2 regions of the Arthrobacter sp. E1SS-5 genome follow, and region 1 is predicted to be linked to the other one. Evidence: riboswitches for the same ligand, from Rfam matches in the RefSeq annotation. Region 1 holds a riboswitch; the other holds the start of a gene.
The links. Region 1 has a riboswitch for glycine ahead of gcvP (aminomethyl-transferring glycine dehydrogenase). Riboswitches for the same ligand answer to the same signal wherever they lie in the genome.
Positions count from the first base shown of each region.

Region 2: it holds a riboswitch for glycine, as region 1 does, so the genes downstream of both, gcvP (aminomethyl-transferring glycine dehydrogenase) here and gcvP (aminomethyl-transferring glycine dehydrogenase) in region 1, are expected to answer to the same signal.

Region 1 is NZ_CP172703.1:786,081-791,978, forward strand. Features, by position in the region: gene ACIGJD_RS03760 (MFS transporter) at 1-1,403, opposite strand, end outside; gene ACIGJD_RS03765 (TetR/AcrR family transcriptional regulator) at 1,488-2,024, shown strand; glycine riboswitch at 2,118-2,215, shown strand; glycine riboswitch at 2,244-2,351, shown strand; gene gcvP (aminomethyl-transferring glycine dehydrogenase) at 2,405-5,269, shown strand; gene gcvT (glycine cleavage system aminomethyltransferase GcvT) at 5,281-5,898, shown strand, end outside.
Region 2 is NZ_CP172703.1:399,113-405,010, reverse strand. Features, by position in the region: gene ACIGJD_RS01980 (hypothetical protein) at 1-466, opposite strand, end outside; gene cycA (D-serine/D-alanine/glycine transporter) at 642-2,171, opposite strand; glycine riboswitch at 2,223-2,317, opposite strand; glycine riboswitch at 2,318-2,416, opposite strand; glycine riboswitch at 2,708-2,809, shown strand; gene gcvP (aminomethyl-transferring glycine dehydrogenase) at 2,969-5,830, shown strand; gene gcvT (glycine cleavage system aminomethyltransferase GcvT) at 5,842-5,898, shown strand, end outside.

The DNA.
Region 1 (5,898 bases):
AGGTTGGCCGCCTCCACGGCGCCCGCCAGTGTCTCCCCGGCGTTGTGCAAGGTGGGCCCGGGCAGTATGCCCTCCAGCCCCGCAGGCAGCCGAAGGTTCTGCTGGTAGGAGGCGGTCAAAATGGATCCCAGGACGGCTGTCCCCAGCAGGGAACCCACCTCGTAGCCCGTTTCGGAAATTGCGGAGGCCGCCCCCGACTTTGCGGGCGGGGCGGCACCCAGGATGAGGTCGTTGGAGATGGTCTCCGCCGTGCCCACGCCCAGCGCCAGGACCAGGAGGGCTGCCAGCAGCAGCGACGGGCCGCCGTCGTGGTTTCCGAACGTCACCATGCTGTAGCCGGCGGCGCTGAAAGCCAGCCCCGCAGCCACCACGTACCCGGGCCTGACCTTGCGGACCAGCGGTACCACCGCCAGGCCGGCCACCACCGTGGCCGCCAGCGCGGGGACCATGGCAACCCCTGCCCCGGAGGGGCTCATTCCTTCGAGGAGTTGCAGATGCTGGGCAAGGAACAGGATGAACCCGTTGAAGGAAAACAGGGCCAGGATGTTGGCAGTTATGGCCATGCTGAACACCCTGTTGCGGAACAGGGACATGTCCAGCAGTGGGTGCTCCAGGCGCAGCTGCCGCTGCACGAACACTGCTCCCATGGCCAGGCCAAAGGCAATTGCCCCCAGCCCTGCTGCGCCCGGCCCCTCCGTGGCGACGGCCTTGATGCCGTACACCACGGGCACCATGACCAGCATGGAGAGCAGGATGCTGGGGATGTCCACCTTCCCCGGTGCGGGATCCTTCGACTCCGGGATCAGGACCGGCCCTAAAGCCAGCAGCGGAACCATGAGGGGTGCCGCTACCAGGAAGACCGCGCCCCACCAGAAGTGCTCCACCAGCCAGCCGCCGACAATGGGCCCCAGGGCCGCGCCGCCCGAGAATCCCGCAGCCCAGATCGCGACTGCCAGCCGCCGGCGGTTGGGCTCGGGAAAGATGTTGCGGATCAGCGACAGTGTGGACGGCATCAGCATGGCCCCGAAGAAGCCCAGGGCTGCGCGGCCGGCGATCAGCCACTGCGGCGTGGGGGCGAAGGCCGTGGCGGCTGAGAGCGCGGCGAAGCCGATGCTGCCGATGACCAGGAGCCGCCGCCGGCCAATACGGTCGCCAAGGCTTCCCATGGATACCAGCAGGCCGGCCAGCACCAGGGGATAGGCGTCGATGATCCACAGCAGCTGCACGCCTGTTGGTTCCAGCGCGCGGGCAATGACGGGCAAGGCGAACGTCAGGGCTGTGTTGTCCACGGCCACCAGGAGTACGGGAAACATCAGCAGCCCCAACGCCAGCCAATCCCGCCACGGCCGCCCTGGGGCGTTCTCATCCGGGCGTGCGGGCGCGGGGCTGGTGGAAGTCATCATAAAATAACTATACCGTCCGGACGGTATAGTTATGAACTTCCTCCGGTTCCGTCATACCGCCTTGGGGAGGGCATGATGGAAGGCATGCCCCGAAAGCCCGTAGCCCGCGACGCGGTCCTTGATGCCTTCGAATCACTGTTGATCGAGGTGGGGGAGCGCGCCGCCACCCTTGACGCCGTCGCCCGGAAGGCAGGCGTGTCCAAGGGCGGCCTGCTCTACCACTTTCCCAACAAGGAAGCGCTCATTGCCGTGCTGCTGGACCGGCTGGAGGGCCTGGCCCGGGAGGACGCCGATGCCATGGCCTCGGCCGTCGAAGGCGCCGCCGCCTACTTCATCCGTTCTTCGGTGTGGGCTGACACTCCGCTGGACCGGGCCATTGTTGCCGCCACCAGGCTTGCCGAGGTGGCGCATGAGGAGACGCGGCGCCGGTTCGCGGCCATGCAGCAGCGCTGGCTGGACGAGATTGCCGCGGATGTTGGTCCGGAGTTGGCGAAGGCGGTCCTCTATATGGGTGACGGCCTCTACTTCAACGCCATGCTGTCGGTGGCGCCCGCGCCGGCGGGGGGAGCGGCCGCTGACGTGGAGGAACTCCTCGCTGCCTTGGAGCGGCTCCGCCGGTAGGATCTGCCATTTGCCGGGAGGGGCGGGGCGTAGGACAATGGAGAGTTGTGAGGGCCGCAACCGGCCGTCATGATCCAACAAGTGAATAGCCTTTGATCTGCGGCGGGAGAGTTCTGCCGAAAGTACAGGCAGGCGCCGTAGGAGCAAATCCTCCCCAGGAATCTCGCAGGCCCCTGTACCGCCGCGGCGAGGCGCCTCTGGAAAGCAGCAGGCAGTTGCCCTTCCTCCTTTGGGGAGCGGAAGAACTGCTGTGCTCACCGACGGTGCAAGCGGGTCCTGCCAGGCAGGCACCGCGGAAACTCTCAGGTCCAATACAGAGCGGGGAGGAACCCAAATAGCTGTGGCGTACCCTGCGCCGCCTGAGTAAATGGAGTTCCTTCGTGCCGGTTACACCAGCCTCCACCACCTTCGTAGACCGCCATATCGGTGCGCGCCGCCAGGCCGACGTCGACACCATGCTCAAAGCCGTGGGCTACGACACCCTCGATTCCCTGGTGGACACGGCCGTGCCCAAGGTCATCCGCCAGGAAACCGCCCTGCGGCTCCAGGACGCCCTCAGCGAGGTTGAGGTCCTCACGGAGCTGCGCAAGCTTGCCGGGAAGAACAAGACCGCCGTCCAGCTGATCGGCCAGGGGTACTTCGACACCGTCACTCCGCCGGTGATCCGCCGAAACATCCTTGAATCCCCGGCCTGGTACACCGCCTACACCCCATACCAGCCGGAGATTTCCCAGGGCCGGCTCGAGGCCCTGTTGAACTTCCAGACCATGGTGCAGGATCTGGTTGGCCTGCCCATCGCCAACGCCTCGCTGCTGGATGAAGCAACCGCCGTCGCCGAGGCCGTCCTGCTGATGCGCCGTGCCAATAAGGCCAAGCCCGCTGCGGATGGCAAGACCGTGCTGGACATCGACGTCCTGCCGCAGACCATGGCCATCGTCAGGGGCCGCGCCGAGGCACTTGGCTTCGACGTTGAAGTGGCGGACCTTTCCCAGGGCCTGCCGGAGGGCGACATCAACGGCATCGTGCTGCAGCAGCCCGGCGCCTCCGGCCGGGTATGGGACCAGTCCGGCGTCATCAGCGCCGCCAAGGAGCGCGGTGCGCTCGTGACCATCGCCGCAGACCTGCTGGCCCTGACCCTGATCACTCCTCCGGGCGAACAGGGCGCCGACATTGCCGTGGGCTCTGCCCAGCGCTTCGGTGTCCCGCTGTTCTTCGGCGGACCGCACGCCGCCTACATGGCCGTCCGCAAGGGCCTGGAGCGCTCGCTGCCCGGCCGCCTGGTTGGCGTGTCCAAGGACGACGCGGGAGTCCCCGCCTACCGCCTGGCGCTGCAGACCCGCGAGCAGCACATCCGCCGCGAGAAGGCCACGTCCAACATCTGCACGGCGCAGGCGCTGCTGGCCATCGTTGCCTCAATGTACGCCGTGTACCACGGCCCGGATGGGCTGAAGGCGATCGCGGAAACCACGCACGGCCACGCCCGCAGCCTTGCAGCCTCGCTTGCGGCTGCCGGCATCGAGGTCCAGCACAAGAGCTTCTTTGACACCCTGACGGTCCGGGTTCCGGGCCGCGCCGCGGGCATCGTCGCCGACGCTGAAGCGCGGGGCATCAACCTGCGCAACGTCGACGCCGACACTGTGGGCATCTCCCTGGATGAAACCACGACGGCGGCCATCGTCGCCCAGGTTGCCGACATCTTTGGCGCCTCCGTGGCAGGGGATGCCGTTGCCGGCGGCGCCGACTTCGGGTTGGAGGCCGCCGTCGAACGCTCCACCGACTACCTGCAGCACCCGGTCTTCAACACCCACCGCTCCGAAACGCAGCTTTTGCGCTACATCCGCAAGCTCTCCGACCGTGACCTGGCGCTGGACCGCACCATGATCCCGCTGGGTTCCTGCACCATGAAGCTGAACGCCACGGCCGAGATGGAAGCCATTTCCTGGCCGGAGTTCGCCTCCATCCACCCGTTCGCGCCGGACTCCCAGACGGAAGGCTGGCGTGAACTGATCGCCGATCTGGAAGCGGACCTCACCGCCATCACCGGCTATGACCAGGTGTCCATCCAGCCCAACGCCGGATCCCAGGGCGAGCTGGCGGGCCTGCTGGCGATCCGCGGCTACCACCACTCCCGCGGTGACCAGCAGCGCAACGTCTGCCTGATCCCGGCCTCGGCGCACGGCACCAACGCCGCCTCCGCCGTTCTCGCCGGCATGAAGGTCGTCGTCGTTGCCACCGCATCTGACGGCACCATCGACCATGACGACCTGACGGCCAAGATCGAGGCCAACAAGGACCTCCTGTCCTGCATCATGATCACCTACCCCTCCACCCACGGTGTCTACGACGGCGACGTCCGTGAGGTCTGCGACGCCGTGCACGCCGCCGGCGGCCAGGTCTACATCGACGGGGCCAACCTGAACGCGCTGGTGGGGCTGGCGCAACCGGGCAAGTTCGGCGGCGACGTGTCCCACCTGAACCTGCACAAGACCTTCTGCATCCCGCACGGCGGCGGCGGACCGGGCGTCGGCCCCGTTGCGGCCAAGGCACATCTGGCACCGTTCATGCCTGGCGATGCAACGACTTGGAAGGCCGGATCCGGCGCCACCGACGTGCCGATTTCCGCCTCCCGGTTTGGTTCGGCCGGGGTGCTGCCCATCTCCTGGGCGTACGTGAAGCTGATGGGCGGGGAGGGCCTGACCGAGGCCACCAAGTCCGCGCTGCTGGCTGCCAACTACGTTGCCTCCCGGCTGAACGAGCACTTCCCGGTCCTTTACACCGGTGAAGGCGGCCTGGTGGCGCACGAGTGCATCCTGGACCTGCGTGAACTCACCGCCCGGACCGGTGTGACCGCCGAAGATGTGGCCAAGCGGCTGATCGACTTCGGCTTCCACGCCCCCACCCTGGCGTTCCCGGTCGCCGGGACCCTGATGGTGGAGCCCACCGAGTCCGAGGACCTCGCCGAGATTGACCGCTTCGTTGAGGCCATGATCACCATCCGCAAGGAAATCGACCAGGTGGCCAACGGCGACTTTGCCGTGGCCCACTCACCCCTGCGCCGCGCACCCCACACGGCCGCCGCCGTCGTCAGCTCCGACTGGGACCGCGCCTACCCGCGGGAGCAGGCCGCGTTCCCGGCCCACCACAAGCAGGACAAGTACTTCCCGCCGGTAGGCCGCATCGACGGCGCGGCAGGGGACCGGAACCTGATCTGCTCCTGCCCCCCGCTCTCCGAGTTCGAGAACTGAGGCCTGCCGCCATGACCGAGAAATACACAGCGTTGTACGACGAGCACAAGAAGCTGGGCGCGTCCTTCACCGACTTTGGCGGCTGGCAGATGCCGCTGAAGTACAGCTCCGAGCTCGCCGAACACCACGCGGTCCGCAAGGCCGCCGGCCTGTTCGACCTCTCCCACATGGGCGAGGTCTGGGTGACCGGCCCGGACGCTGCTGCCTTCCTGGACTACGCCCTGGTGGGGAAGATCTCCGCCATGGCCGTGGGCAAAGCCAAGTACTCCCTGATCTGCAATGAGGACGGCGGGATCATCGACGACCTCATCACCTACCGGCGTCCCGCCGCGCAGGACGGCACCGACGTCTTCCTGGTGGTGCCCAATGCCGGCAATGCCGCCGTGGTGGCTGCAGCACTGCAGGAGCGTGCTGCGGGGTTCGACGCGGTGGTGGATGATGCCTCGGCCCGCACCTCCCTGGTCGCGGTGCAGGGGCCCAAGGCCCAGGAACTCCTGCTGCGTCTGGTTCCGGCCGCCCAGCACTCCCTGGTGAGCGAACTGAAGTACTACGCCGCCGTCGAGGTTCCCTTCCTGGTGGGCGGTGCGGGCAAGGAACTCCTGCTCGCCCGTACCGGATACACCGGCGAG
Region 2 (5,898 bases), 390 kb from region 1:
CACTCAGCGTTCCCAGCAGTGCCGTACCCTCCTCGCCGAGCATGATGGCCATGACCATGGTGCCGGCCTTCTCCGGGTTGGTGAGGCGGATGCCGTGAAGTTCGGCCAGCGAGGTTGCGTACAGCGCCGTTGCTTCCAGGAAGCCCACGGTGGCGGCGGCGGACAGTCCCAGCGACGCCACAGTGCCAACACCGGGTACGACGGCGGTAGCGCCCACCACGGCGCCGCCACCGGCGACAGCACGCAGGTAGTCGCGCTCGGCGATGTCCGCCAACTGGGCAGCCGTTGCGCGGGGGTGCTTCTTTTGGAGCCGCCGGATGTAGCCAACCACCAACGGCCGCTGGATCTGAACCGCTTTCAGGAGCATGTTGTGGACGCCGGGCTTGGGCTTGCCGTCGGAGTCGAACATGGTTCTGTGGGCGGTTTCCTGTGCGATACGAAGTGCGGGATTGCTGCGCCGGGCCATGGTCACCTTCATTCAAATCGACCTGCAGCGGGAGGCTGCCGTGCTCTTTCCATCCTATGTGGATAAACACTAAGCATGCTTAACTTCCGCGCCCGGCACCCGCGGGCGGGCTGCCTTGGCAGGCCGGACCCACCATTGGATCCAACGCACCTGCCCGGCAACCCGCCGTCGGCCGTTACTTCCTGGCCTGCTCCGCCTCTGTTACGGACGCCCCGGCGGTGCTTCGCCCGTTAGCCTCCGCGTCATTGCGGAGCTCGGCGCGGAAGACCTCAAAGCGGGCAAGGTGTGCAGGCCGGCGCCGCAGGACGGCCCAGGCCACGCCAAGGACGACGAACCAGATGGGCGTCACCAACAAAGCGATGAGGGTGTCCGGCTGGGTGGTCAGCGCCCAAAGAACGAACGCGAAGAACGCGTAAACCACCCAGACCGCGGGGATGCCGCCGGGCATCTTGAAGTTCGACGCCGCGTGCAGCTGGGGGCGGCGGCGACGGAACGAGATGTAGCTGGCCAGAATGATCGACCAGACGAAGATGAAGCAGACGGCGGACACGGTGGTCACCATTTCGAAGGCCTTGCCAACGTCCTGGCCGGCGTACATGAGGACGACGCCGGAGAGCAGCAGGACGCAGGACAGGAACAGTGCGTTGCTGGGCACCTTCCTCGTGGACAGGCGGCTGAAGATGCCCGGCGCGTCGCCCTCCTGGGCGAGGCCGAAGACCATGCGGGACGTGGAGTAGATGCCGGAATTGGCGGAGGACATGGCCGAGGTGAGGACCACCAGGTTGACCACGGTGGCCGCAGCGCCGAGGCCGGCCAGGGAGAACATGCCGATGAAGGGGCTGTGGCCGGCGGCGAACTGGGTCCACGGAGTGACGGCCATCAGGATGACCAGCGCGCCCACGTAGAACAGGAGTACGCGGACCGGGATGGCATTGATGGCCTTGGGCAGGGTCTTCTCCGGGTTCTTGGCCTCGGCGGCGGTGGTGCCCACCAGTTCAATGCCGACGAAGGCGAACACGGCAATCTGGAATCCGGCAACGAAGCCCATGAACTCGTTGGGGAAGAACCCGCCGTGGCTCCACAGGTTGGTGAAGCTGGCCGTGCCCGTGTCGGACTGGAAGCCGGTGAAGATCATGAAAAGGCCCACGATGATGAGCGCAGCGATGGCGACGATCTTGATGAGGGCGAACCAGAACTCGGTTTCGCCGAAGGCCCTGACCGTGGCGAGGTTCAGCACGAGCAGGATGCCTATGGTGGCCAGGCCCGGGATCCAGAGCGGCAGCGCCGGCCACAGTTCCTTGGAGTAGCCGGCAATGGCGATAACGTCCGCAATACCGGTGATCACCCAGCAGAACCAGTATGTCCAGCCGGTGAAGAAGCCGGCCCAGGGCCCAAGGAGGTCCGCGGCGAAGTCGCTGAAGGACTTGTAGTTGAGGTTGCTCAGCAGCAGTTCGCCCATGGCGCGCATGACGAAGAAGAGCATGAATCCGATGATCATGTACACGAAGATCACGGACGGCCCGGCCGCGGAAATGGTCTTGCCGGAGCCCATGAAGAGGCCGGTGCCGATCGCGCCGCCGATGGCAATGAGCTGGATATGGCGGTTGGTCAGCTGCCGTTCCAGGTGGGGAGGCTCGCTGCGGACCGCCGTGCGCGCGCCGTTGCGCGCTGGTTCGCCGTTGGACGTGGGGGGATGAATCGCCATGAGGAACTCCATCGATAAAGCGGCATTTTGGGTACCGCAAAAGATTTGGTTCCTCCCCGCTCTGTAGGGAACCTGAGAGTTTCCGCAGCCCAAGCCGCTTGCACCGTCGGTGAGCCAGGGCATGCCTGGCTGCTTTCCAGAGTTGCCTGTCCGCGGCGGTACGTGGGCCTGAGAGTTTCCTGGGGAGGGTTTGCTCCTACGGCGCCTGCTAAATTTACCCGGCAGGGCTCTCCCGCCGCAGGTCGAAGGCATGTTCAGTTGGACGTCGCGGCCGGTCGGGGCCACGGCGGTCATGCAATGGGACAGGCGCCGCACGGTTGAGCCGCTCCGGTTACGCTGAGCCAGCCGCCGGCAGCGCCGATCCCGGGGATCAGTGTGGTGTCCGTCACGATGCAATGTCAAACCCTGCCTGCCGCAAGCGGAGCAAGGCCCCGTCATCTTGGGATCTTTCGGGCCGTTCAGAGTCCCGCGATTTGCCACCGGCCGCTTATCCCGATACCTTGTGAGCCGAATCACCCACATTTGAATAAGCCTTTCGAGCTGTGACGGGAGAGTCCTCCCGGCGAAAACACCGGGCAGGCGCCGTAGGAGCAAATCCTCCCCAGGAATCTCTCAGGCCCCCGTACCGTCATGGCGAGGCGACTCTGGAAAGCAACCGGGCTCTTGCCTGGTTCACCGACGGTGCAAGCGGCCCCTGCCAAGAGCAGGCAACGCGGAATCTCTCAGGTCCAATACAGAGCGGGGAGGAACCCATCCCACGCCGTGCCACCTTCGGCCGGCCAGAACTGGAGTTCCTCATGACGATTCAATCCCTTCCAACATCGTTTGTTGACCGCCACATCGGCGCGCGCCGCCAGGCCGACGTCGACACCATGCTCAAGGCCGTGGGCTACGACAGCGTGGACGGCCTGGTGGACGTTGCCGTTCCGGCCTCCATCCGGCAGGAAACAGCCCTCAAGCTCTCCGACGCCCTCAGCGAAGTGGAAGTCCTCGCCGAACTGCGCCGCATTGCCGGCAAAAACAAGACCGCTGTCCAGCTGATCGGTCAGGGGTACTTCGACACCGTCACTCCGCCGGTCATTCGCCGCAACATCCTTGAGTCCCCGGCCTGGTACACGGCCTACACGCCCTACCAGCCCGAAATTTCCCAGGGCCGGCTCGAAGCCCTGCTGAACTTTCAGACCATGGTCCAGGACCTCACGGCACTCCCCGTGGCCAACGCCTCGCTGCTTGACGAGGCCACCGCGGTGGCCGAGGCCGTGCTCCTGATGCGGCGTGCCAATAAGAACAAAGACGCCAGGGACGGCAGGACCGTCCTGGACGCCGACTGCCTTCCCCAGACCATCGCCATCGTGAAGGGCCGCGCTGAGGCGCTAGGCTTCGACGTCGAAGTGGCTGATCTCTCCACGGGCCTGCCGGAAGGTGCCATTAACGGCATCGTCCTGCAGCAGCCCGGGGTTTCCGGCCGGGTGTGGGACCAGTCCGGGGTCATCAGCGCAGCCAAGGAGCGCGGTGCGCTCGTGACCGTCGCCGCGGACCTCCTGGCCCTCACGCTGATCATCCCTCCGGGTGAGCAGGGCGCAGACATTGCCGTCGGCTCCACCCAGCGATTCGGCGTGCCGCTGTTCTTCGGCGGACCGCACGCCGCCTACATGGCCGTCCGCAAGGGGATGGAACGCTCGCTCCCCGGCCGACTGGTGGGCGTGTCCAAGGACGACGCCGGAGTCCCCGCCTACCGATTGGCTTTGCAGACCCGCGAGCAGCACATCCGCCGCGAGAAGGCCACCTCCAACATCTGCACGGCGCAGGCGCTGCTGGCCATCGTTGCCTCAATGTACGCCGTGTACCACGGCCCGGACGGTCTGAAGGCCATCGCCGAAGGCGTCCACCACAAGGCCCGCGTCCTGGCCACCACCCTCACTTCCATGGGCCGTGAACTGGTCAGCGACTCCTTCTTCGACACCCTCACCGTTCACGTCCCGGGTAAGGCCGCCAAGGTCATCAACGCCGCCGAAGCACGCGGTATCAACCTGCGCTTCATCGACCAGGACACGGTGGGCGTCTCCATTGATGAGACGACGACGGCGGCAACGCTTTCCGCCGTCGCCGTCGCCTTTGGTGCCGGCCCGGTGGGGGACGGCAAGGGCTTCGAACTGCCGGGAACTGTACTGCGCACATCCGGCTACCTGCAGCACCCGGTCTTCAATACCCACCGGTCCGAGACGCAGCTGCTGCGCTACATCCGGAAGCTCTCGGACCGGGACCTGGCGCTGGACCGCACCATGATCCCGCTGGGTTCCTGCACCATGAAGCTGAACGCCACCGTTGAAATGGAAGCGATCTCGTGGCCGGAGTTCGCCTCCATCCACCCGTTCGCGCCGGACTCCCAGACCGAGGGCTGGCGCGAACTCATTGCCGGGCTGGAAACCGACCTGGCAGAGATCACCGGCTATGACCAGGTGTCCATCCAGCCCAACGCCGGATCCCAGGGCGAGCTCGCGGGCCTGCTGGCGATCCGCGGCTACCACCACTCCCGCGGTGAGCAGCAGCGCAACGTGTGCCTGATTCCGGCGTCGGCGCACGGCACAAATGCCGCCTCCGCCGTTCTCGCCGGGATGAAGGTGGTTGTCGTGGCCTCCGCCTCCGATGGCACCATCGACCATGACGACCTCTACGCCAAGATCGAAGCGAACAAGGACGTCCTGTCCTGCATCATGATCACCTACCCCTCCACCCACGGTGTCTACGACGGGGACGTCCGCGAGGTCTGCGATGCAGTGCACGCCGCCGGGGGTCAGGTGTACGTGGACGGGGCCAACCTGAACGCACTCGTTGGGCTGGCGCAACCGGGCAAGTTCGGCGGCGACGTGTCCCACCTGAACCTGCACAAGACCTTCTGCATCCCGCACGGCGGCGGCGGACCGGGCGTCGGCCCCGTTGCGGCCAAGGCACATCTGGCACCGTTCATGCCCGGGGACGCCAATAACGCTTCTTCCGGGGGCGCAGTGGAGGGGCACGGCGTTGCCATCTCAGCCTCGCGGTTCGGTTCCGCCGGGGTGCTGCCGATCTCCTGGGCGTACGTGAAGCTGATGGGCGGGGAGGGCCTGACCGAGGCCACCAAGTCCGCGCTGCTGGCTGCCAACTACGTTGCCTCCCGGCTGAACGAGTTCTACCCGGTCCTCTTCACCGGTGAAAGCGGCCTGGTGGCGCACGAGTGCATCCTGGACCTGCGTGAACTCACCGCCCGGACCGGTGTGACCGCCGAGGACGTGGCCAAGCGGCTGATCGACTTCGGCTTCCACGCCCCTACCCTGGCGTTCCCCGTCGCCGGGACCCTGATGGTGGAGCCCACCGAATCCGAGGACCTCGCCGAGATCGACCGCTTCATCGACGCCATGATCACCATCCACGCCGAGATTGAGCAGGTAGCTGCCGGGGACTTCTCCCTGGAGGCATCTCCGGTGCGCAACGCACCCCACACCGCTGCCGCCGTCGTCAGCTCCGACTGGGACCGCGCCTACCCCCGCGAACAGGCCGCCTTCCCCGTGCCCTCGCTGCGGCAAAACAAGTACTTCCCCCCGGTGGGACGCATCGACGGCGCCGCCGGCGACCGCAACCTGATCTGCTCCTGCCCGCCCCTTGAAGACTTCGAAAACTAAGGACTCACCCAATGACTGAGAACTACACCGCTCTTCACGAGCAGCACAAGAAAGCCGGGGCCTCCTTC